DNA from 4 places in the Klebsiella quasipneumoniae subsp. quasipneumoniae genome. Region 2 is predicted to be linked to each of the others. Evidence: predicted binding sites of a transcription regulator. Region 2 holds the regulator's gene; each other region holds the start of a gene.
What was found. The regulator Fur, encoded in region 2, represses iron uptake genes when iron is present. The targets are predictions, from matches to a motif close to ATAATAATGAGAACNACTATCAA.

Region 1: a site for Fur is predicted at 3,086-3,108, ahead of sufA (Fe-S cluster assembly scaffold SufA). Genes of this name have one in related genera too.
Region 3: a site for Fur is predicted at 2,887-2,909, ahead of LGM20_RS23860 (TonB-dependent siderophore receptor). Genes of this name have one in related genera too.
Region 4: a site for Fur is predicted at 4,380-4,402, ahead of efeU (iron uptake transporter permease EfeU). Genes of this name have one in related genera too.

Annotation. Positions count from the first base shown of each region.
Region 1 is NZ_CP084876.1:2,144,315-2,150,471, reverse strand. Features, by position in the region: gene sufD (Fe-S cluster assembly protein SufD) at 1-441, opposite strand, end outside; gene sufC (Fe-S cluster assembly ATPase SufC) at 416-1,162, opposite strand; gene sufB (Fe-S cluster assembly protein SufB) at 1,179-2,666, opposite strand; gene sufA (Fe-S cluster assembly scaffold SufA) at 2,669-3,046, opposite strand; partial or broken gene LGM20_RS10385 (SOS response-associated peptidase family protein) at 3,562-3,761, shown strand; gene iolE (myo-inosose-2 dehydratase) at 4,048-4,944, opposite strand; gene LGM20_RS10375 (TIM barrel protein) at 5,023-5,802, opposite strand; gene LGM20_RS10370 (Gfo/Idh/MocA family oxidoreductase) at 5,813-6,157, opposite strand, start outside.
Region 2 is NZ_CP084876.1:3,719,270-3,725,426, forward strand. Features, by position in the region: gene pgm (phosphoglucomutase (alpha-D-glucose-1,6-bisphosphate-dependent)) at 1-1,501, opposite strand, end outside; gene seqA (replication initiation negative regulator SeqA) at 1,534-2,082, opposite strand; gene ybfF (esterase) at 2,266-3,039, shown strand; gene ybfE (LexA regulated protein) at 3,173-3,466, shown strand; gene fldA (flavodoxin FldA) at 3,618-4,148, shown strand; gene fur (ferric iron uptake transcriptional regulator) at 4,440-4,892, shown strand; gene tcuR (tricarballylate utilization LysR family transcriptional regulator TcuR) at 5,020-5,946, shown strand; gene tcuA (FAD-dependent tricarballylate dehydrogenase TcuA) at 6,044-6,157, shown strand, end outside.
Region 3 is NZ_CP084876.1:4,979,789-4,985,945, forward strand. Features, by position in the region: gene LGM20_RS23855 (helix-turn-helix transcriptional regulator) at 1-100, shown strand, start outside; gene LGM20_RS23860 (TonB-dependent siderophore receptor) at 365-2,623, opposite strand; gene LGM20_RS23865 (MltF family protein) at 3,212-4,792, shown strand; gene ssb1 (single-stranded DNA-binding protein SSB1) at 4,921-5,445, opposite strand; gene uvrA (excinuclease ABC subunit UvrA) at 5,700-6,157, shown strand, end outside.
Region 4 is NZ_CP084876.1:3,323,716-3,329,872, reverse strand. Features, by position in the region: gene putA (trifunctional transcriptional regulator/proline dehydrogenase/L-glutamate gamma-semialdehyde dehydrogenase) at 1-472, opposite strand, end outside; gene putP (sodium/proline symporter PutP) at 894-2,402, shown strand; gene LGM20_RS16255 (DUF3574 domain-containing protein) at 2,537-2,971, shown strand; gene LGM20_RS16250 (NupC/NupG family nucleoside CNT transporter) at 3,003-4,187, opposite strand; gene efeU (iron uptake transporter permease EfeU) at 4,458-5,288, shown strand; gene efeO (iron uptake system protein EfeO) at 5,340-6,157, shown strand, end outside.

The DNA of each region.
Region 1 (6,157 bases), 1.6 Mb from region 2:
ACGGTTGCGCGGCACGCGCAGGCGGGTCACCGTCTGCGCCAGGCTTTCGGTCAGATGGAGAAACACCTCCGGCTGGAGGGCATCCGGCAGATGCTGGCGCTGGTTATCGACGCTGACCTCCACGCCGCTGGCGGCGAGATCGTCGCTCAGCTCAGGATGATAGCGACCGTCGATAAACACCAGTCGCCAGGCGTCCAGCGGCAGCGCCAGCGCGTCACGCTGTTCGGCGCTGATCGACGCTCCCTCATCGGCGACGAAGCGGCCGTTAATCAGCGCGTCCAGCGGGGTGTATTTCCAGTCCTCCTGCTTGCGCGTCGGCAGACCCAGGCGCAACAGCTGCTGCAGATGCTGGCTGGCCTCCGGCGTACGCTGGTCGCCCTGCGCTTCAAACAGATGGTGCCACTGCTGCAGCGCATTACTGCTGTTCGGTAAGCCAGCCATAGCCCTGCTCCTCCAGCTGTTTGACGAGAGTGAAATCCCCCGACTTCACAATCCGCCCCTGATACAGCACATGGACATAGTCCGGCTTGATATAGTCAAGGATGCGCTGATAGTGAGTGACGATGATGAAGGCGCGTTTGCCGTCGCGCAGCGCGTTCACGCCCTGGGAGACGATTTTCAGGGCATCGATGTCGAGCCCGGAATCCGATTCATCGAGAATGCACAACTCCGGCTCAAGCACCGCCATCTGCAGAATGTCGTTGCGCTTTTTCTCGCCGCCGGAGAAACCCACGTTCACCGAACGGGTCAGCAGATCTTCCGGCATCTGCAGCAACCTGATTTTCTCTTCCATTAAATCCTGAAAGTCGAAGCGATCCAGCGGCTCCTGGCCGCGATAGCTGCGCACGGCATTCAGCGCGGTCTGCAGGAAGAACTGGTTGCTGACGCCGGGGATTTCCACCGGATACTGGAAGGCCATAAAGATGCCTTCCCCGGCGCGATCTTCCGGGGCGAGCTCCAACAGGTTTTTGCCCTTAAATTCGACGCTGCCGCCGGTGACCTCGTAATCTTCGCGCCCGGCCAGGGTGGCCGAAAGCGTACTTTTCCCCGAGCCGTTCGGCCCCATAATGGCGTGGACCTCCCCCGGACGCACCTCAAGGTTCAGCCCGCGCAGGATCGCTTTATCTTCGACGGCGACGTGTAAATCTTGAATACTTAACATCTCTTTTCCTTAGTTATCAGCCGACGCTATGCTCAAGGCTAATGGCCAGCAATTTTTGCGCTTCGACGGCGAACTCCAGCGGCAGTTCGGAGAAGACGTCTTTACAGAAGCCGTTGACGATCATCGAGATGGCATCATCTTCGCTGATCCCGCGCTGCAGGCAGTAGAACAGCTGGTCCTCACCGATCCGCGAGGTGGTCGCTTCGTGCTCCAGCTGGGCGCTGTTGTTGCGACATTCCACATACGGGAAGGTATGCGCCCCGCAGTCCGGGCCGATCAGCATCGAATCGCACTGGGTGAAGTTGCGGGCGTTAGTCGCGGTCGGCATGATTTTGACCAGCCCGCGATAGCTGTTCTGGCTGTGTCCGGCGGAGATCCCTTTCGAGATGATGGTCGAGCGGGTGTTCTTGCCGATATGGACCATTTTGGTGCCGGTGTCCGCCTGCTGATGGCCGCTGGTCAGCGCCACCGAAAAGAATTCACCGATCGAGTTATCGCCGCGCAGGATGCAGCTGGGGTATTTCCAGGTGATGGCCGAGCCGGTTTCCGACTGGGTCCATGACATTTTGCTGTTCTCCCCTTCGCACAGGGCGCGCTTGGTGACAAAGTTGAGGATCCCGCCGGTGTTGTTATCCCCCGGGAACCAGTTCTGCACCGTGGAGTATTTCACTTCCGCGTCTTTATGGATGATGACTTCCACCACCGCGGCGTGCAGCTGATAGCTGTCGCGCACCGGCGCCGAGCAGCCCTCAATGTAGCTGACGTAGCTGCCTTCATCGGCCACCAGAATGGTGCGTTCGAACTGGCCGGTCTTTTCGGCGTTGATGCGGAAATAGGTCGACAGCTCCATCGGACAGCGGACGCCCTTCGGCACATAGATAAAGGTGCCATCCGAAGCCACCGCGGCGTTCAGCGCGGCAAAGAAGTTGTCATTGCCCGGCACCACGGTCCCCAGATACTTTTTCACCAGTTCCGGATGGTCGTGGATCGCCTCGCCGAAAGAGCAGAAGATGATCCCCTGCTCCGCCAGCTTTTCACGGTAGGTGGTCGCCACCGACACCGAGTCGAATATCGCGTCCACCGCCACCTCGCGCCCTTCGCGCACCGGCACGCCCAGCTGGTTAAAGGCTTCTTCCACCTCGCTGGTCAGGAAGGTGTTGGCCCCGGTCTGCTGCACCGCGCCGGGCTCGGAGGCGCAGGTCTCATCGCAGTTGCCGCAGGAGGGGGCGGAATAGTAGCTGTAATCCTGATAATTCAGCTTATCGTAATGCGCCTTCAGCCAGTGCGGCTCTTCCATCTCCAGCCACGCCCGGTAGGCATTGAGCCGGAACTCCAGCATCCACTGCGGTTCATTGCGGCGGGCGGAGATGGCGCGAACCACCTCTTCATTAATGCCTTTGGCCAGCTCATCGGTCTGCAGGCGAGTGAAAAAGCCCTCTTTATAATTGAGCGGGCCGCCGGTCCAGGTTTTGACATCGTCTGTTGCTTCAGTATTACGCGACATAGTTACTCCGCCTGCACCCCAAAACTTTCGCCGCAGCCGCACTCGTGCTGCGCTTTCGGGTTATGAAATTTAAAGATTTCATTTAAACCTTCCCGGACGTAATCCAGCTCCGTGCCGTCAATGAACGGCATCGCCTGCAGCGGCGCAAACAGCTTCGCCCCTTCAGATTCAAAGAGCAGATCGTCGGGCGCCGGCTCGGCAATCATTTCGAGCACATAGCCAAAACCGGCGCAGCCGCTGGTTTTGATACCCAGCCGTAGCCCCTTTTTGTCAGGCTGCTTGCGCATCAGATCGCGAATATGCGCGGCAGCGGCCGGCGTCATGGTCAGTCCCTGCCAGCTGAAATCGGCGGGATTAAAGGTTCCTGCTTGTACTTCCATCGATAGACCTCCAGGTTGGCGCCATCAAGGCATACCGCCATGTTAGTGATAATGATTATCACTTCAACCCTTCTCCAGCAGGGGTATTGCCTCATTTAGCGCTTTTTATAAGCATAGACCCTTGCCCGGGGATTATCAGGGTACGCAAGTCGAACCTAATCATATGATTTATAATATGTTATTCTGATATTGTTCTGTTACCGCACGCAATGGCAAAGATGCATCGAAAATACCGATTTATGAGATAGGAGATGAAAATAACCGCCTTTCAGTGACTTAGCGGATATTCAATGAGTTACACTATTACACAGACGGACGATCAAGGCCGTGAATGGACATTCTGGTGTCCCCAAATGTGTCCCCATCAACTCTGCTGCCCCCGTTATGCCCCGAAAAACAGCCTGATTGACGCCCACTTTTTTTCTACCGGGGATGTGATTCCGTCATAAACCACTGCTGTACTGTCCGACTCTATTCCAACATCTATACTTTCAGTCTGAAGACTGGAGGTAACCATGCGCGGACGCTTTGCTCAATCACAAACCCGTGAAGAATATCTTGCATACCTGGCGGATGAAGCCGAGCGCGACATTGCATACGACCTGAGCCGATTGGGCGTTACAACGTGGTGCCGGGGACTAAAGTTTTGCTCGTGAACGAACGCGATGAACAGCTGCACCTCGATCTGGTCCAATGGGGTTACGCGCCAGGATGGTAGGATAAAGAGCCCACTAACCCAGCCTGGAAAGAGAACGTAGAGATTGTTAGCGCCCTCAGGGATCAGGAAACAGATAAAGCGGCAGCATTACTTTCCCGAGATCTGAGCGACAGTCGTAAGCGTTTTCTGGAATCAATTAATTCAACCCGTCGCAGCCTCCGGGCCAGTGGGATCGTTATTACAAACTAGTCGGTTCAACATAATGAAATACGGGTGGGTGTGGCCAAAGGTCAAAAAAGGCGCTCAACGAGCGCCAAAAACCTACAGCAAACCTGTTCAAATGCTAAATACCCAGCTCGCTTTTAACCCATGCGCGCGCTTTTTTTACTGTCTCTAAAGGTGGTGCTTTTTCAGGATCCTGTTCGGCTTCTATGATAATCCAGCCTTCGTAGATTGAGTTTTTAAGAAAATGAATAACCGGAGCGTAATTAACTATCCCCTCGCCTGGCACAGTAAAAAGACCGGCTCTTACTGCATCATTGAAGCTCAGGTTATTGTTAATGACGTTATCGAGTACTTCACCACGTACATCTTTTAGATGGACATGTGCCACACGGTTGCCATACTTTTCAAGTACCCATTCGATATCTACGCCTGCCGCGGTTGCATGCCCACAGTCCAGGACGATGCCGACTAAGTCATGAGTCGCTTTCAGGAAGGCTTTCAGCTCATCGTCGGTTTCAACAACCATCATCAAATGGTGATGATAAGCCAGACGTAAACCATAGTTCTTCAATAAAGAGACGGCCAACTTATTCACTTTTTCTGCGTACTGAGGCAGATTAATATGTCCTAAGGCAGGAGATTTCGACAGGGGCTCATCGAGTGGCGTGAGTCCGGGCATTGCGCCGCACTCACCATATACCATGACTTTTGCACCCAGTGATTTCAATAACATGGCATGATCGTGTACCGCTGCTAACTCATCCTCAAAACTTCGTTCAGCCATCAGGCCATTATACCAACCAGAGGCAAGCTTCAGCTTAGCTTGATTCAGTAATGGCTCAAGTGTGTCGATGGATCGCGGAAACTTTCGGCCAAGTTCAATTCCTTTGTAGCCAGCCACCGCCGCTTCTGCCAGACAGGTTTCCAGTGGGATGTCGCCACCGAGATCTTCGAGTACATCGTTAGTCCAGGAGAGCGGGCTAACGCCAACATGAATACGTGTTGATACGTTCATCATTCTATCCTTTACAATAAATGCATCGCTTCCTTAGCTTAGAAACGATGCAAAATGAGCGCTTAAGGATGTTAACTCTTATAGCGTGAACGCTTCGCGGAAGGCTTCAAGTGCGACGACGGAATCACCCGATGCCCAACCTTCCATCGCGACCACGCCTTGATAGTTAATCCCTTTCAATGCGCGGGCTACAGCCTTATAGTTGATCTCACCGGTACCCGGCTCTTTACGGCCCGGAACATCGGCAACCTGAATTTCACCGATATGTTTCTCACATTTGCGGATAAGCTCGACCAGGTTACCTTCACCGATCTGCGCGTGATAAATATCCAGATTCATTTTCAGGTATGGGCTGTTCACTGCGCTCACCAGGGCCATAGTATCCTCTGCTTTAGCGAAAGGTGTTCCCGGATGATCAACGGCGGTATTCAGGTTTTCCAAAGTGAATACCTTGCCTGTTTTCTCCCCCATAGCTGCAAGGGCATCCAGCGTCTTTTTCGCTTTCAGCCACATTTCACCCGTTACAATTTCAACTGGTTTCACCGGGAGACCAACATTGTTCAGTCCTGTGCCGTGCAAGTTGAGAGACGGGCAGCCAAGGCGGCGAGCGGCCTCGAGTGACTGACTGGCGCTGGAAAGCAGGTGATCAATTGCTTCATCATCGGTCAGGTTGCCAGAGATGTAGCCTGTCATTGAGGTAAAGCGGGCACCGGTTTTCACCAGCGCATCAATATCTTTTTGGGTCCAGTCCCAAATCTCCACGCCAAATCCCATAGCGTGAATGCGTTCAACGCGCTCAATGAATGGCAGATCAAGGAATACCATTTCAGCGCAGACCGACAGTGAGTAAGTAGACATATTTTAATCCTTAGAGCTTAATCGGCTGAGACTGTTGAACAGATGCGATACATGCCAGCGCGACTTCCAATGCATTACGTGCATCTTCACCGGATGCTTTCGGCGTGGCGCCCGTTGCAACGCAATGTACGAAGTCGGTCACTTCTGCAACATAGGCATCATGAAGTAGGTCAGTATCACGACGTGCTGTGTCAATAGAGATACCGTCAGCGGTGTAACGCACGCAGTTGTTCACATTGATATTTCCTGCCTGTAACATACCTTTACTACCGAAAACCTCACCACGAACGTCATAGCCATACACTGCCTGGAAGTTAGCTTCAGCAGTGGCGAACGCACCATTGTCGAAGCAAAT
Region 2 (6,157 bases):
TGTCGGTCATCACTTTCAGGCCGCCAATCGCCGCCCCGTTGCCCGGCGCTGCGGTCAGACGGGCGGTGATCGGATCCCCCGCCAGGGTGTCAGCGCTGACCATTTCCGGCGACAGCTTAGACAGCGCCGCTTTCTGCGCGGAGGTCGCGGAAGCCTGCAGACGGTTGTAGCTCGGCGCGCCAAAGCGCTCCGCCAGCTCGTTATAGTGCTCCTGCGGGTTTTTGCCGGTCACTGCGGTGATTTCCGCCGCCAGCAGGCACATGATAATGCCGTCTTTATCGGTGGACCACGGCGTGCCGTCGAAGCGCAGGAAGGAGGCCCCGGCGCTCTCTTCGCCGCCGAAACCGAAGCTGCCGTCGAACAGGCCGTCGACGAACCACTTAAAGCCCACCGGCACTTCCACCAGCTTGCGGCCCAGATCGTTCACCACGCGGTCAATCATCGCCGAGGAGACGAGGGTTTTACCGACCGCCACCTCTTTGCCCCACTGCGGACGATGCTGGAACAGGTAGTTAATCGCCACCGCCAGATAGTGGTTCGGGTTCATCAGCCCGGCTGGGGTGACAATCCCGTGACGGTCGTAATCCGGGTCGTTGGCAAACGCCAGATCGAACTTATCGCGCAGCGCCAGCAGGCCCGCCATCGCACATTCCGAGGAGCAGTCCATGCGGATGGCGCCGTCTTTATCGAGGTGCATAAAGCGGAAGGTCTGGTCTACCTGGTCGTTCACAATGGTCAGATTGAGCTTGTAGTGCTCGCCAATGCGCTTCCAGTATTCGATACCGGAACCGCCCAGCGGATCGACGCCCAGCGTCAGGCCCGCTTTCTGGATCGCCGCCATGTCGACGATATCCGCCAGGCCTTCAATAAACGGCTGCACCAGATCCTGCTCTTTGACGTGGCCGGAAGCCAGCGCCGCGTCCAGAGGAAGGCGTTTCACGCCCTGCAGGCCAGCGGCCAGTAGTTCGTTGGCGCGGTTTTCCACCACTTTGGTGACGTTGGTATCAGCCGGACCGCCGTTTGGCGGGTTGTACTTGATACCGCCATCTTCCGGCGGGTTGTGTGACGGGGTGATCACAATGCCGTCCGCCAGCGGACCGCCTTTTTTGTTATGCACCAGAATCGCGTTGGAGACCGCCGGCGTCGGGGTGAAGCCGTTGTTTTCCTGCACGATCACGTCAACACCATTGGCGGTTAACACTTCCAGCACCGAAATAAACGCCGGCTCGGACAGGGCGTGGGTATCTTTACCGACATAGCACGGACCGGTGATCCCGTTCTTCGCACGATCTTCCGCAATCGCCTGGGCGATGGCCAGGATATGCGGTTCGTTGAAGTTGTGACGCGCCGCGCTGCCGCGATGGCCGGAGGTGCCGAATTTGACCGCATGCTCCGCATTACCGACTTCAGGCTTCAGCACGTAGTACTGAGCAGTCAGTTGGGCGACGTTAATCAAATCACTCTGTTGCGCAGGCTGCCCCGCACGTTTATCGATTGCCATTGCCTGATCCTTCTGGTGCAAATGTTAAAAAGCTAGATCGTGCCGCAAACCTTTTCAATCAGCTCCGCAGGGAACTGCATCGACTGCATGATGTGCTCAATCATGCTGCATTTACGGCCGGTATTGGTATTGGTGATCACCCACCACGGTGTACCAGGAACCTGTTTCGGTTTGGTCTGATTACCGCTTTTCAGCAGCGTACGCGCATCTTCCGCGAAGTAGACGCGCGTGCGGCCATGCAGAGACTCCGTCGCCTCGGCAAATGCTTTACTGTCCAGGGAGTAGAGGGTGGTCAACACCAGCATAAAACGGTTCACCGCGCGCTTCTGCTCGGCGTATTCATCAGATAACAGCATCTCGCGCATGGCGCGGACTTTATCTTTCGCCGGGTTAGCGGGTTTCACCTCAACGGCAGGCGCGGGCGCCAGCGCCGGCGCGGCTTTGCTGACCTGTGTAGCCGGTTGGGAAACGGCGGAAAATTTCAGCATGCGCCGTAAAATGTCGGATGCGCTCTCGCCGATATGCAGAGTGTGGCTGGCAATATAGCGATAGAGTTCATCATCAACTTCAATTGTTTTCATCTTAATCCAGTGCGATATCTTTTCTGAATACAAATCGTTGGGATTATAAGTACAAATCCCAACCGCGGATAGCGTCAAACCAGGATGGCGGTAAAACTCAGAAAACTTCTGGGTCTTGCAGCCGGATGGCAGAATGTCCAACATAATACCCTAACCCGACGGAGCGAAAAAAAGAACTTTGCCATGAAATTAAATAGCCGAGCGCAATCTGCACAGAATCCGCACAACCACTCCCCGATCGTGCTGGTCCACGGTCTGTTTGGCAGCCTGGACAACCTGGGCATCCTCGCCCGCGACCTGGTCGCCGACCACGATATTCTGCAGGTCGATATGCGCAACCACGGTTTGTCGCCGCGGTCGCCAGAGATGACCTACCCCGCGATGGCGCAGGATCTGCGCGATACGCTCGACGCGCACCAGATTGAGCGCGCCACCTTTATCGGCCATTCGATGGGCGGCAAAGCGGTGATGGCGCTGACCGCCCTGGCGCCGGAGCGCATCAACGGTCTGGTGGCGATCGATATCGCCCCGGTGGATTATCATGTTCGCCGCCATGATGAGATCTTCGCCGCTATCCGCGCCGTCAGCGAATCCGCCGCCAGCACCCGCCAGCAGGCGGCGCAGGTGATGCGCGAGCATCTGCAGGAAGAGGGAGTGATTCAGTTCCTGCTGAAATCTTTCGTCGACGGCGACTGGCGCTTCAACGTCCCGGTGCTGTGGGACCAGTACCCGCATATCGTCGGCTGGGAAACCATACCGGCCTGGCCGCACCCGACGCAGTTTATTCCCGGCGGCAACTCACCCTACGTGACCGACGCCTACCGCGACGCGCTGCTGGCCCAGTTCCCGCAGGCCCGGGCCCACGTCATCGCCGGCGCCGGACACTGGGTCCATGCCGAGAAACCCGAAGCGGTGTTGCGCGCGATCCGCCGCTATCTCACGAGCATTGGCGCCTGATTGGCTAAAATATGCCCGACCGCGCCGCAGAATGCCCGCGGTCGTTGGCGCAGCCGTTCGCCTGATGTATGATGGCGCGCTATCTGCGCCGGCTAGAGCCCGGCAGCTTGTTTCCCCGAAGTCACTCAGAATCATGGCAAAAGAACAAACGGACCGTACGACATTAGATTTGTTCGCAAACGAGCGTCGCCCGGGAAGACCAAAAACCAATCCGCTGTCGCGCGATGAACAACTGCGCATCAACAAACGTAATCAGCTGAAACGCGATAAAGTGCGCGGGCTGAAGCGCGTGGAGCTAAAGCTCAACGCCGACGCGGTCGATGCCCTTAACGAACTGGCGGAAGCGCGTAATATGAGCCGCAGCGATCTCATCGAAGAGATGCTGATGACGCAATTAACCGCCCTGCGCAGCCAGGGAAAAGTCTAACTTTCCGCGAAAAATCCGCATTCATGTAGCAGAGTGTGCAGTCGGGCGTGATTGCTGTTTCCGCGTCCTTGCCTGTTCTGCTATGATTGCCGTTATCTGTGGGCATCGCGTCCCTACCACATCATTTAAGTTTCAAGAGGTTATTTTACTCATGGCAATCATCGGCATCTTTTTTGGCAGCGACACCGGCAACACCGAAAATATTGCAAAAATGATTCAAAAGCAGCTTGGTAAAGATGTTGCTGATGTTCACGACATTGCCAAAAGCAGCAAAGAAGATCTGGAAGCCCACGACATCCTGCTGCTCGGCATCCCGACCTGGTACTACGGTGAAGCCCAGTGTGACTGGGACGACTTCTTCCCGACGCTGGAAGAGATCGACTTTAACGGCAAGCTGGTGGCGCTGTTCGGCTGCGGCGACCAGGAAGACTACGCAGAGTACTTCTGCGATGCGCTGGGCACCATCCGCGACATCATTGAGCCGCGCGGCGCGACCATCGTTGGCCACTGGCCGACTGCCGGCTATCACTTCGAGGCCTCCAAAGGCCTGGCGGATGACGACCACTTCGTCGGCCTCGCCATTGATGAAGACCGTCAGCCGGAACTGACCAACGAGCGCGTTGAGAAGTGGGTGAAGCAGGTGGCTGAAGAGCTGCACCTCGAAGAAATCAAAAACGCCTGATAATTAAGCGGCGCAATCGTTGAGTTGCGTCGTATTAATAGACAAAAGCAATCAAACTAATAGCTACAAGTTTTTAACTTTTAATCACATATCTGTACAATGTCCTCTGATTCTACGAGGCACGTGACGCAGTTTGTAGCTGGTGCCTCGTTTTTGACAGCAAACCAGGCCCGATGCTTGCAGTTTTCATTTACCAGTGGCAGTTCTATAATGAGACGCATTACGTCGGGTTAATTTCTGTATGACTTCCGTTGAAGGAAGTAGATCGTTTAGCAACAGGACAGATTCCGCATGACTGACAACAATACCGCATTAAAGAAGGCTGGCCTGAAAGTCACACTTCCTCGACTGAAAATCCTTGAAGTGCTGCAGGAACCGGATAACCATCATGTCAGTGCGGAAGACTTATATAAACGCCTGATCGACATGGGCGAAGAGATTGGTCTGGCGACCGTTTACCGCGTCCTCAACCAGTTTGATGACGCCGGTATCGTGACTCGTCATAATTTTGAAGGCGGTAAATCCGTTTTCGAACTGACCCAGCAGCATCACCACGATCACCTGATCTGCCTCGACTGCGGCAAAGTGATCGAATTCAGTGATGACTCTATCGAAGCGCGCCAGCGTGAAATCGCTTCCCGTCACGGCATCCGCCTGACCAACCACAGTCTGTATCTGTACGGTCACTGTGCGGAAGGTGATTGCCGCGAGGACGAACACGCCCACGACGCAGTGGAAAAGTAATTCCCTGCTTCGCCTGCTCTGAAAAGCCAACCAGCCGGTTGGCTTTTTTATGGGCGCTTCTGCCGCGCTTCCCGCTCACGTCCCGGCGGCGACCCTCGCGAGTCCCCGCTTTGTCCGGAGAGTTGATATGGAACTTCGCCAGCTACGCTATTTTACGCGCATTGTTGAAACCGGCAGCATGGGCCGCGCCGCGCTCGATCTGAATATCGGCGTCTCGGCGCTCAGCCAGCAGATCGCGCGTCTGGAAAATGAGCTGTCCATTCGCCTCCTGCAGCGAACCTCTCGCGGCGTGACGCCCACCAGCGCGGGCCTCGCTTTCTACTCACAGGCGCAGCTGGCGCTGCGTCATGCCGATGATGCCATCCTCGCCGCCCGCGAGGCGCGGCTGTCGGGCCACGTCAGCGTCGGCATGGCCCCCAGCACCGCCTCCGTTCTTGGCGTACCGTTCATCAACGCGATGCGCGAGAGCTACCCCGACGTCCGCCTGCACCTGGTGGAAAGCCTCTCCGGGAATCTGGAGCGGATGATCAACACCCGCCAGCTGGATTTAGCCATCGTCTTCCAGCAGGAGAAGATCCTGCGCTGGAGCGCCAGACCGGTGCTCGAAGAGCGCCTGTTCCTGATTGGCACCCATGCGCTGTTGGCCTCGCTGCCGGATGACCCTGTTTCCCCTGACCAGCTCACCACCCTGCCGCTGATTATGCCAAGCCAGGGCCACGGCCTGCGCGGCAGGCTGGAGGCGGTTTGCCAGCAGCACAGCCTCAGCGTTGAGGTGGTGGCGGACATTGACGGTCTGGCCCTGCTGATGCAGGCCGTGCGCAGCGGACTGGGCGCCACTCTGCAGCCCGGGGCCGCTATTTCCCATCTCGACCATCAGGCGCTGAGGGTGATCGGCATCGCTAATCCGGTCCTCAGCCGCCCCAACTTTCTGGTCAGCCTGTCGGATGATGAGCTCACCCCGGCAGGCCTTGCGGCACGGGTCATACTAAGCAAAGTCATGCGCCAGCTGGTGGAGTCCGATCGCTGGCCAGGCGCCACCCTTTACGTTAACTAAACCCCTCTTTAGCGTTACGCCATAGCGCCCCGTCGCCGTTACCGCCTACATTCCCATTACAAATTTAACAATCCATTAAATTGTAAGGGAGCCGATAATGGTGGATGTACTGGTCATTGGCGGCGGCAATGCCGCGCTATGCGCCGCCTTAACCGCCCGGGAAGCCGGCGCCTCGGTGCTGCTGCTGGAGGCGGCGCCGCGGGAGTGGCGA
Region 3 (6,157 bases), 1.3 Mb from region 2:
GGTTGGTTATGACGATCTCAGTGCGTTTAATCGTACCTTCAAAAAATATCATGCGCTCACACCCACCCAATATCGTCACCGGGTCACGCGACAAAAATAAGGAAGGTCCCCCTCCTCCGCATCGCTGCGGTTGGGAATGGAAGGGGGACAGGGGGTATTGCAGAAGGGAAATAGCAGGATGCTATTATCGAGCCCGGTCGGGATCAACGACCTTGCGCGACGGAAATCAGTATAAAAGGATATTTTGAGCTAATAATGTAGAGGGCGTGAAGATTTTGTCACCATTTATAATTGTCTCCGCCGCTCTCATCTGAAATAAAAAAACCGGGCCGCGCTGCACCCGGTTTCATTCTCCTCAGCACCATTAGAAATGAGTATTTACGCTCATAAAGAAGGTTCGCCCCGACTCGTTATAGGTCTCAGCACCCGCACCATAAAGGTAAGCCCCCGTCGTCGCGTTTCCAGTCGTTTGCGCATTCCCTGCCCGATAGTGGCGGATATCAAACAGGTTATCTATCCCACTGGTGAAGCTCAGATTTTTGTTCACATCCCAGGTCGCGCTGAGGCCGACAATGCTGTATGGGCTGACTTCGTTTAGTTCGCTGCCGCTGACCGCCTCGCCCTTATAATTAAAGCGTTTTGGTTTCTGACGGCCATACCAGGTAAAGGTGCTCTGCAGAGAGAGATCTTCACGAACCTGCCAGCTCAAAGTCGAGTTCAGGGTAAACTGCGGGATCACTGACAGCCGGTCGCCTGTCGTCTTATTCTTGCTCTGCAGCATCCATGTCAGGTTATTGCTCCAGTTAATCGTCTCCCCCACTGGAAGATTCAGCGTTCCTTCCAGGCCTTCCACTAACGCTTTTGGTACGTTTTCCCACTGATAGATATTGGTGGTACCGTTGCTGGCAGTGCCCACCGCCGCATACCCTGACTCAATCTTGTTGTGATAGTCGTTACGGAACCAGGTAATTCCCGCCTGATAGCCATCATGCTTGTACTCAATACCGATCTCTTTATTGACGCTGGTCTCCGCTTTCAGGTCGCTATTTCCCATCAGATAGCAGGCGGAACTACTGGCGTAACAGCCTTGACCATTGCTGTAGAGAATATAGTTCGGGTTCAACTGGTAGAGGTTAGGCGCCTTGTAAGCGCGGGCAATGCCCAGCTTAAGCGTCCAGTCATCCGTCAGTTCCTGGGACAGATTCAGCGACGGGCTCCAGTTATTACCGACGATGCTGTGGTGATCGAAGCGCAGAGCGGGTGTCAGCATGGTACTGTCCGTTAGCGCCATATTATCTTCGGTAAACAGCGAGAAAATCTCAGCGCTGGAGTACGGGCTACGATCGGTAGCCGATACACCGTCGATCGCCCCGTAAGAGAGCGCCTGGGCTGTCGACACGCCGTCTTTCATCCGCTGCTGGTTCCATTCGGTGCCCAGCGTCAGATTCTGATCGACCCCCAGCGTAAACGGAATATTCACTTCGCTATGTAGCAGAACATCGGCCAGATCGATATCTGAAAACTCGCTACTGGAGAAGATCCCTTCCGTACCGCCCGCCAGCCCTTCATTCATTCGCGAGTTGCGGGTGTGTTCGTACTGGGCATAGCTGTTGCTGGTCACGCCATTATCCCAGCCGCCGGTCCATGTCACGCCATAAGTTTGCCGGTAGAGACGGTTAGTCTCTTTCCCGTACATACTCTTCACCAGCGTACTGGTATTGGTGTTTTGTGTGTCGCCGGCATAGAGGTTGCCCTGGCGGCTGTAGCCGGCCTCAAACTCCAGGGCCTGCATCGGGGCGAATTCCCAGCGCAGCTTACTGTGAATATCTTTGTTCACTACCCCTTCACGTCCGGCTGGATAAGAGCCCGCGTAGGAACCGGTACGCTCAGCTTCATGCCCGGCGTTAATGTCCTGAGCATCGGCCTGGGTTTTACTCAGATTACCCCAGAGATTGAAGCTAACACTGTCTGACAGCGGACCATTGAGGCTAAAGTTGGTACGTTTCGTCGACCCTTCTTTACGGTGCTGCGGAGCATTGATATAGGTATTCCACGACCCATGCCATTCAGGCGTGGTCGGTTTGGTTACGATGTTGACGACCCCGCCCATCGCGCCATTACCATAGCGCGCCGCCGCCGGGCCGCGGATCACATCGATATGATCGATCATCTCTGCCGGCACCCAGTTGGTATCGCCACGGGAATCACGATCGCCGCGCCAGCCATATCGTACCGAGTTACGGCTGGTGACCGGTTTTCCATCGACCAGCACCAGCGTATTCTCTGGCCCCATGCCACGGATATCAATTTGCCGGTTGTTGCCGCGCTGACCGCTAGTGGAGTTACCGGTCAGGTTGACCCCGGGTTGCGTGCGAATTAACTCCGACACATCGCGGGCGGGGGGATGTTTGCGAATCTCCTCTGCGGTAATGGTCGACACGCCCGGCGCCTGCAGGTTCTGCCTGGCAGCGGTCACCACCATCGTTTCCTCCTGGTTTTCGGCCGTTGGGGTGCTCTCGTCACGAGTCGATTGTTCAGTAATATTCTCTGCCGCCTGCAGCTGCACGCTACAGGCGAGCAAAGGAATGACGATCCCCAGCGGGAAGTGAGACGTGTATTTCATAGAATATGCCCTGTTTTCTGTTGCTGTCGGGCATAACGCCTTCCCCAATTGAAAAAACAAGGGGATAAAATACTCGCCTCAGCGCCTCGCCAGATTTTGGCGTAGGTCAGCCCCTTCCCGATAGTCATGGGAAGAAGAAAACAGCATGAGGCATAATAAAATTAAGTGCCCTGTTTCATCATTAGAGAAAAAGCGCTTCGCGCTATTCTTTGATAGCGTAATCCAGACAGCGAATAATAAGAGTAATGTGCTGTGCTACGGTAATAAAAATGAGATTCATTATCAAGGTGATAATAATCAATATCGGATAAAAATAAAATAAACACTAATAATCAAAAGGTTAATACAAAACAGATGAGGAAGCATAAAATAAAAACATTATCATTACTTTCTATTTATCATTAAAAAAACACATTTCCGCCATATTATCTCCATAGTTAAAGTAAAGATAAAAGCACATTAATAGTAAGCGATAAAATGGGAGAAAATGATTTGTCAGCATCGTTATGTTTTTTACGCCCTTGTCGTGCCCGGCTAACGGCGGCCGTTCTGCTAAAATAAACACATCCCCCTGCGGAGTGTTCCTCCATGAACGCCAACTTGCTATCACGCCTGTTTATCGCCTGGCTCACCTGCCTCGCGACGCTGTTATTCGCCCCTATCCTGCTTGCGGCGGAGGCGGAAAAAGCGCCGCCGGTGGCAACCGAAGATAACACGCTGTCGATCCATATCGACGACATGCTGCAGCCGTGGAAAGGCGATCTGCCTGGCATGCTTGATCGGCGCACCATCCGGGTATTAACCACCTACAGCAAGACCTTCTTTTTTATTGATAAGGGAACCCAACGCGGAGCGACGCACGACATTTTCATGGCGCTGGAAAACGATCTGAATAAACAGCTGGCCAGGGATAAAAAGCTGAAACAGCGCCACCTGAAGCTACATATCGTTTTCGTGCCGGTCAGCCGGGATAATCTCTTCACCGCGCTCAATGAAGGTAAAGGGGATATCGTCGCCGCCAACCTGACCATCACTCCGTCGCGGGAAGCCCAGGCCGCTTTCGCTCAGCCGCTCTACAGCGGCGTCAAAGAGTTGCTGATCTCCGGCCCGGCGTCGCCAAAGGTCGACAGCCTGGAGCAGCTTTCCGGTCAAACGGTCTTTGTTCGCCGCTCCTCCAGCTATTACGACAGTCTGCAAGCGCTGAACGCCCGATTTGCCAGTGAGTCAAGACCGCCGGTTACCCTGGAAGCGGCGCCGGAAGCGCTGGAGGATGAAGATCTGCTGGAAATGCTCAACGCCGGGCTGGTGCCGTTGATCGTCGTCGATCAGCATAAAGCTGTTTTCTGGAAACAGGTGTTTCCGAAAATCCAGGTCCATGACAACGTGGTGCTGCGCGACGGCGGCAACATTGCGTGGGCGGTACGCCAGGACAGTCCGCAGCTGCTGGCGCTGCTGAACAACTTTGTGAAAAAGAATCGTCAGGGCACCACGCTGGGCAATACTCTCCTGCTGCGTTACCTGAAAAACGCTAAATATGTCAAAAATGCCGCAGCGAGTCAGGAACGGCGCAAGTTCCTCGCCATGGTGGACGTCTTCCGCAAATATGGCGATCGCTACGATGTCGACTGGCTGCTGATGGCGGCCCAGGGATACCAGGAGTCGCGGCTGAACCAGTCGGTTCGAAGCCACGTCGGCGCCGTCGGGGTGATGCAGGTGATGCCCAGCACCGGAAGAGAGCTGAAGGTGGGTGATATTAAACAGCTGGATCCCAACATTCATGCTGGCGTGAAATATATGCGCTGGATGATAGATCGATACTATGCTGATGAGCCCATGACCCGGCTGGATAAAGCGCTATTTACCTTTGCTTCCTACAACGCCGGTCCAGCGCGTATCGCCCGCCTGCGCACCATGACCAAACAGCGCGGGTTTGATCCAAACGTCTGGTTCGGTAATGTCGAAAATCTGGCGGCAGAAAAAATCGGCGCGGAAACGGTGACCTACGTCAGCAATATCTATAAGTATTACATCGCCTATCGGCTGATCGTCGATGACATGGCCCGCAAACAGAAAGCGACGGCCGCGCCGCGGCAGAGGCCAGCGACACAGCCCGCCGCACCGCAGCCAGGCGTGGCGACGCCCGCAACCGCTCAGGTGCCCGCAGCCTGAAGCGCTCGCGATCCGCGATCAGTGGTCAAAACGACTCCTGAGGCGGCGGTGGAATAATCATAAAAAAAGCCCCGTCGAAACCGGGGCTTTCTGTTTTAACTACGCGGATATTGCGTCTAAGGCAAGCCTTAGAACGGGATATCGTCGTCGAAGTCCATCGGCGGTTCGTTGGAAGGCGCTGCCGGAGCCTGCTGCTGCGGACGGGACTGCGCGCCGCCGCTGAACTGGTTGCCGCCCTGCGGCTGCTGAGGCTGACCCCAACCGCCCTGCTGCTGGCCGCCACCTGCCGGTGCGCCGCCGCCCTGACGGCCGCCCAGCATCTGCATGGTGCCGCCAACGTTCACCACCACTTCAGTGGTGTATTTGTCCTGACCGGATTGATCGGTCCACTTGCGGGTACGCAGCTGGCCTTCAATGTACACCTGAGAGCCTTTACGCAGGTACTCACCAGCGACTTCCGCCAGTTTGCCGAACAGCACAACGCGGTGCCATTCAGTCTGCTCTTTCATTTCGCCGGTCTGCTTGTCACGCCAGGATTCGGAAGTTGCCAGCGTGAAGTTGGCGACTGCGCCGCCACTTGGCATGTAGCGTACTTCCGGGTCCTGCCCCAGATTACCGACGAGAATCACCTTGTTTACGCCTCTGCTGGCCATGATCGAATCTCCTGAATAATACGTTTTGTATAAGTGTAAACCGGGAATTCTAACACCACAAAGGGACAATTTGATAGCTGCTAAGCCAATTCCAGAAAACATGCCGCCGCTATGCAAATTTTCACACGCTTCCCGCAGCGCCATTCCAATACTGTATATTCAGACAGGTTAAATTGTGTCATAATTAGCCGTTTCTGCCGTTTGTCCTTCAAGCAAACCAGGCAATCCGTGTATCTACCTACCGGGAAAGGTGAATGGATAAGATCGAAGTTCGGGGCGCCCGCACCCATAATCTCAAAAACATCAACCTCGTTATCCCGCGCGACAAACTCATTGTCGTCACCGGGCTTTCCGGGTCTGGCAAATCTTCACTGGCTTTCGACACCCTGTATGCCGAAGGCCAGCGTCGCTACGTCGAATCGCTCTCCGCCTATGCGCGACAGTTCCTGTCGCTGATGGAGAAGCCGGACGTCGACCATATCGAAGGGCTGTCGCCGGCGATTTCCATCGAACAGAAATCAACCTCTCACAACCCCCGCTCGACGGTGGGTACTATTACCGAAATTCACGACTACCTGCGTCTGCTGTACGCCCGCGTCGGCGAGCCGCGCTGTCCGGACCACGACGTGCCGCTGGCGGCGCAGACCGTCAGCCAGATGGTCGATAACGTCCTCGCCCAGCCGGAAGGCCTGCGTCTGATGCTGCTGGCGCC
Region 4 (6,157 bases), 400 kb from region 2:
AGAGGGAGAACTCCTGCAGCAGACTCTGCACCATGCCGGCGCGGCCGCTGGCGGTCTTCTGGTTGCGCAGTTTTTCCGCCAGCTGATACGCCAGCTTATGCGCCTGCTCGCCCAGCGGCTGCGGCAGTCGGGCCTGCTCCAGCAGCATCGGCACCGCGTCGGTTTCCGGGCGACGCCAGGCGGCGGTGATCGCCGCGCGGCTAACCGACTGCGGCAGGATCTGCTCGGCGAATTCGAGGAACGGCTGATACGGCTCTTCCGCCGGGGAACCCGCTTCATCGCTTTCATTGGCGGCCCCGGAGAGCAGCGCCGGCAGTTCGGGCAGCGTTTCGTCGTTCTCCAGCTTTTCCAGATAGTTGAAGATGGCCTGCTTAATCAGCCAGTGCGGCGTGCGGTCAATGCGGCTCGCGGCGGACTTAATGCGCTCGCGGGTTGCGTCGTCAAGCTTAACACCCATGGTGGTGGTGCCCATGCTCAAAACTCCTGTCATTTATCGTTAGGCTTATGCGGTTGCCTGGAAATATCCACTATGTTGCAACTTTGTGCAACCTTGTTAATTGAGGCGTGTGACGAAAGCCATGAAATGGCGGATTTGTTAAAAATAGTGCCTAAAATAGCAGAATTTTAACCCCGGGCTCATAGGGTATTTGTATGCGTGAGTTAACACTTTTGTTTGGTGCAACCTTTAAAAACGTGAGAGAGTGCAACCTCTCGCAAATTGACGTTTTGCGCCGTCGGTTTTTCGTGTAAATGCTGTGTTAAATCGTTTGTGAAAAACCGAAGCTTCCGTCAGGATACGGTCGCCCAATTAAACAATGCGCCATTACCCCGTTCCGGTAGTGGAAAAAAACGACGAAGTTGGACGCTGTCGATAAAAATTCTGGAGACTTTGCATGGCTATTAGCACACCGATGCTGGTGACATTTATTATTTATATTCTTGGTATGGTATTGATAGGGTTTATTGCCTGGCGTTCGACCAAAAACTTTGATGATTATATTCTCGGGGGACGCAGTCTGGGGCCATTTGTGACCGCGCTTTCCGCTGGCGCCTCGGACATGAGCGGCTGGCTGCTGATGGGCCTGCCGGGCGCCATTTTCCTCTCCGGGATTTCCGAAAGCTGGATCGCCATCGGCTTAACGCTGGGGGCGTGGGTTAACTGGAAGCTGGTAGCCGGGCGCCTGCGCGTGCATACCGAGGTGAATAATAACGCCCTGACGCTGCCCGATTATTTTACCGGCCGTTTTGAAGATAAAAGCCGGGTGCTGAGAATTATTTCAGCGCTGGTTATTCTGCTGTTCTTTACCATCTATTGCGCCTCGGGAATTGTGGCGGGGGCGCGTCTGTTTGAAAGCACCTTCGGCATGAGTTATGAAACCGCGCTGTGGGCCGGCGCGGCGGCGACGATTATCTATACCTTTGTCGGCGGCTTCCTCGCCGTCAGCTGGACGGATACCGTGCAGGCCAGCCTGATGATTTTCGCGCTGATCCTCACCCCAGTGATCGTGATTATTTCCGTCGGCGGCTTTGGCGATTCGCTGGAAGTCATTAAGCAAAAGAGCATCGAAAATATCGACATGCTGAAAGGGCTGAATTTCGTGGCGATTATTTCGCTGATGGGCTGGGGGCTGGGTTATTTCGGTCAGCCGCATATTCTGGCGCGCTTTATGGCGGCGGATTCGCACCACAGCATCGTCCACGCGCGTCGCATTAGTATGACCTGGATGATCCTCTGCCTCGCCGGGGCGGTGGCCGTCGGCTTCTTTGGTATCGCCTACTTCAATAGCAACCCGAGCCTGGCGGGCGCGGTTAACCAGAACGCCGAGCGCGTGTTTATCGAACTGGCGCAAATCCTGTTTAACCCATGGATTGCCGGGATCCTGCTGTCGGCGATTCTGGCGGCGGTGATGTCCACTCTGAGCTGTCAGCTGCTGGTCTGCTCCAGCGCGATTACCGAAGACCTGTATAAAGCCTTCCTGCGTAAAAACGCCGGTCAGAAAGAGCTGGTGTGGATGGGCCGGATGATGGTGCTGGTGGTTGCCCTGGTGGCGATTGCCCTGGCGGCCAATCCGGAAAACCGCGTGCTGGGTCTGGTGAGCTATGCCTGGGCCGGCTTCGGCGCCGCCTTTGGTCCGGTGGTGCTGTTCTCGGTGATGTGGTCGCGCATGACCCGTAACGGCGCGCTGGCCGGGATGGTGATTGGCGCCCTGACCGTGATCGTCTGGAAGCAGTTTGGCTGGCTGGGCCTGTATGAAATTATTCCGGGCTTTGTCTTCGGCAGCATCGGGATCGTGGTCTTTAGCCTGCTGGATAAAGCGCCGTCGGCCAGCATGCAGCAGCGCTTCGCCGAAGCGGATGCCCACTACCATACGCCGCCGCCGGTACGCGCCACGGCTGAGTAAGATCAACTGATGTTCACGAGCCCGCCGCTGGCGGGCTTTTTTTTGCCTGTTGCCGGGCCGGAATATTATAACCCTTGCTAATTATTTGAAAATCCGCTGATATTTCCTGACTAATAACAATGAGGATAGCAAAGATGACGTTCAGACAGGGTGCAATGGCGCTGGTGCTGGCAGGGTTACTCAGCGGCTGCGCGGCGGGTGGAAGTTCGTCGACCAGCGCGCCGAAGCCCGGCGCCTGCCCGGCGGATCAGTCCATGGTGCAAACCACGCTTTACTTCGGCCTGAGCCGCCCGGCGGGGAAAGACATCACCCCTGATGAGTGGCAACAGTTTGTCGACCGCGACGTCACGCCGCGTTTTCGCGACGGGCTGACGGTGTTTGACGCTCGCGGCCAGTGGCTGGGCCAGAATGGACAGGTGGTGCGGGAGCAGAGTAAGGCGCTGATGGTGATCCATGGCAACGACGCGCAGAGCGAGGCCGGTATTGAGGCGCTGCGCCAGGGCTATAAATCACGGTTCGCGCAGGAGTCGGTGATGCGTGTCGACCAGCCGGTCTGCGTACAGTTTTGAGTTAACGGCGGGGACAGCCCCGCCGTTTGTCTTACAGCACCAGCCCGGCGAAGCTGGCCGAAAGCAGGCTCACCAGCGTGGCGCTATACACCAGCCGCAGGCCGAAGCGGGAGACAATATTGCCCTGCGGTTCATTCAGGCCTTTGATCGCCCCGGCGATAATGCCGATCGAGGCAAAGTTGGCAAACGATACCAGAAAGACCGAGAGAATGCCGAGCCCGCGCGGCGTCATGCTGGCGGCAATCTTTTGCAGCTCAATCATCGCCACAAATTCGTTAGCGACCAGCTTGGTGGCCATGATGCTGCCGGCGTTCAGCGCATCGCTCAGCGGAATGCCGACAAGCCAGGCCAGCGGATAGAAGACGTAGCCGAGGATCTGCTGGAAGCTGAGGCCAAACAGGGTAGCGAACAGCGCGTTAATGGCGCTGATCAGCGCGATAAAGCCGATCAGCATCGCCAGAATAATCATCGCCACCTTAAAGCCGGCCAGAATATATTCCCCGAGCATTTCAAAGAAACTCTGCGATTCATGCAGCTTCTCCAGCTTTATTTCCTGCTCGCTGCCCGGCCGCGTCGGGTTAATCACCGACAGCACGATAAAGGTGCTGAACATATTCAGGATCAGCGCCGCGACGACGTATTTGGCGTCCAGCATGGTCATATAGGCGCCGACGATCGACAGCGATACGGTCGACATGGCCGTCGCCGCCATGGTGAACAGACGCCGCGAGGAGAGGTCGCCCAGCACGCCTTTGTAGGCGATGAAGTTTTCTGACTGGCCGAGGATCAGTGAGCTGACGGCGTTAAAAGATTCCAGCTTACCCATGCCGTTGACCTTCGACAGCAGGGTGCCAATGACGCGAATAAAAATCGGCAGGATCCGCCAGTGCTGGAGAATACCAATCAGCGCGGAAATAAACACAATCGGACACAGGACGCCAAGGAAAATAAAGGCTAAGCCTTTTTCGCTCATGCCGCCAAAGACGAAATTGGTCCCTTCGGCGGCAAAGCCTAATAGCGAAGCAAAAAAGCCGGAGATATTTTTCACCAGCCACAGGCCGCTTTCGGCGTGCAGGAAAAAGAAAGCGAGCGCTATTTCGATAATAATCAACTGGAGAATATAACGAATACGGATTTTTTGTCTGTCATAGCTGACAAGCCAGGCCAGGGCGAGGATCACCGCCAGCGCCAGCAGGAAATGAAAAAATGCAGTCATGTTGTTCTTTTCGCAGGTCAATAAGGCCGCCATTTAGCCATAGCCGCTGCGACGGGTAAATATCTGACGTAAAAAATCCTTTGCTTATTCTTTTCCCTCATAACAGGCGAATATTTTCATAAGTCATTATTTGCCAGCGATTTATTTACAACTGATCATCATTCTCTGCACATTTTGCTTGTGTTTCTGAGTATTGTAATGATAATCACTATCATAAATATTACCTGTTTTTGCATTCGTTGACGGTGCTTTACATTTAAGGGTATTGGCATGTTTGTCCCATTTCTCATTATGTTACGCGAAGGCCTGGAGGCGGCGCTGATTGTCAGCCTGATCGCCAGCTATCTGAAACGCACCCAGCGCGGCAACTGGATTGGCGTGATGTGGATTGGCGTGATCCTTGCGGCGGCGCTGTGTCTTGGCTTAGGCATTTTTATCAACGAAACCACCGGTGAATTTCCTCAGCGTGAACAGGAGCTGTTCGAAGGGATCGTCGCGGTCATCGCAGTGGTGATCCTGACGTGGATGGTCTTCTGGATGCGCAATGTCTCACGCAACGTCAAGCAGCAGCTGGAGCAGGCCGTGGACAAGGCGCTACAGCGCGGCAATCACCATGGCTGGGCGCTGGTGATGATGGTCTTTTTCGCGGTCGCCCGTGAGGGGCTGGAGTCGGTCTTCTTTCTGCTGGCGGCATTCCAGCAGGATGTCGGCATCTGGCCGCCGCTGGGGGCGCTGCTGGGGCTGGCCACGGCTATCGTGCTGGGCTTCCTGCTCTACTGGGGCGGTATCTGTCTCAACCTCGGCGTGTTCTTCAAATGGACCAGCCTGTTTATCCTGCTGGTGGCCGCTGGCCTGGCCGCGGGGGCGATCCGCGCCTTCCACGAGGCGGGCCTGTGGAACCTGTTCCAGGAGACCGCCTTCGATCTGAGCGCTGTGCTGTCGACGCATACGCTGTTCGGCACGCTGCTGGAAGGGATCTTCGGCTACCAGGAGACGCCAAGCGTCAGCGAAGTGGCTGTTTATCTGCTTTATCTGATCCCGGCGCTGGTGCTGTTTGCGCTGCCGCCGCGAAATAATACGACTGCCTCGCGGGCTGCCTGACCGGGCGCTGCGAGCTTATAAGCGACACTCTACTTACCGAAAGGGATGATCATGATGATTCATTTTCGCCGTAATGCGCTGCGGGTGACCGTGGCCGCGCTGCTCTGCTCTGCATTCGGTGCTCAGGCTGCGGATATCCCGCAGGTCAAAGTCACCGTCAACGATAAACAGTGCGAGCCGATGCAGGTGACCGTTAACGCGGGTAAAACCCAGTTTATTATTCAGAACCACAGCCAGAAAGCGCTGGAGTGGGAGATTCTGAAAGGGGTCATGGTGGTGGAAGAGCGTGAGAACATCGCGCCGGGCTTTACCCAGAAGCTCACCGCGAACCTGCAGCCGGGCGAATATGACATGACCTGCGGCCTGCTCACCAACCCGAAAGGCAAACTGATCGTCACCGGCGCCGCCACCAAAGACGCGGCGAAAGCCGATGCGGTGCTGAGCCTCGGCGAAGCGATCACCGCTTACAAAGCCTATGTGACGGCGGAAACCGCGCAGCTGGTCAGCGGCACCAAAGCCTTTACCGACGCGGTGAAAGCGGGCGATATCGAGAAAGCGAAAGCGCTGTACGCCCCGACGCGCCAGCATTACGAGCGCATCGAGCCGATCGCCGAGCTGTTCTCTGACCTTGACGGCAGCATCGACGCCCGCGAAGACGATTTCGAGAAAAAAGCGGAAGATCCGAAATTCACCGGTTTCCACCGTCTGGAAAAGGCGCTGTTTGGCGATAACAGCGTCAAGGGCATGGAAAAATATGCCGATCAGCTGAACAGCGATGTGCTGGAGCTGCAAAAACGCATCAGCGAGCTGGCGTTCCCGCCGTCAAAAGTCGTGGGCGGTGCGGCAGGATTAATTGAAGAAGTCGCGGC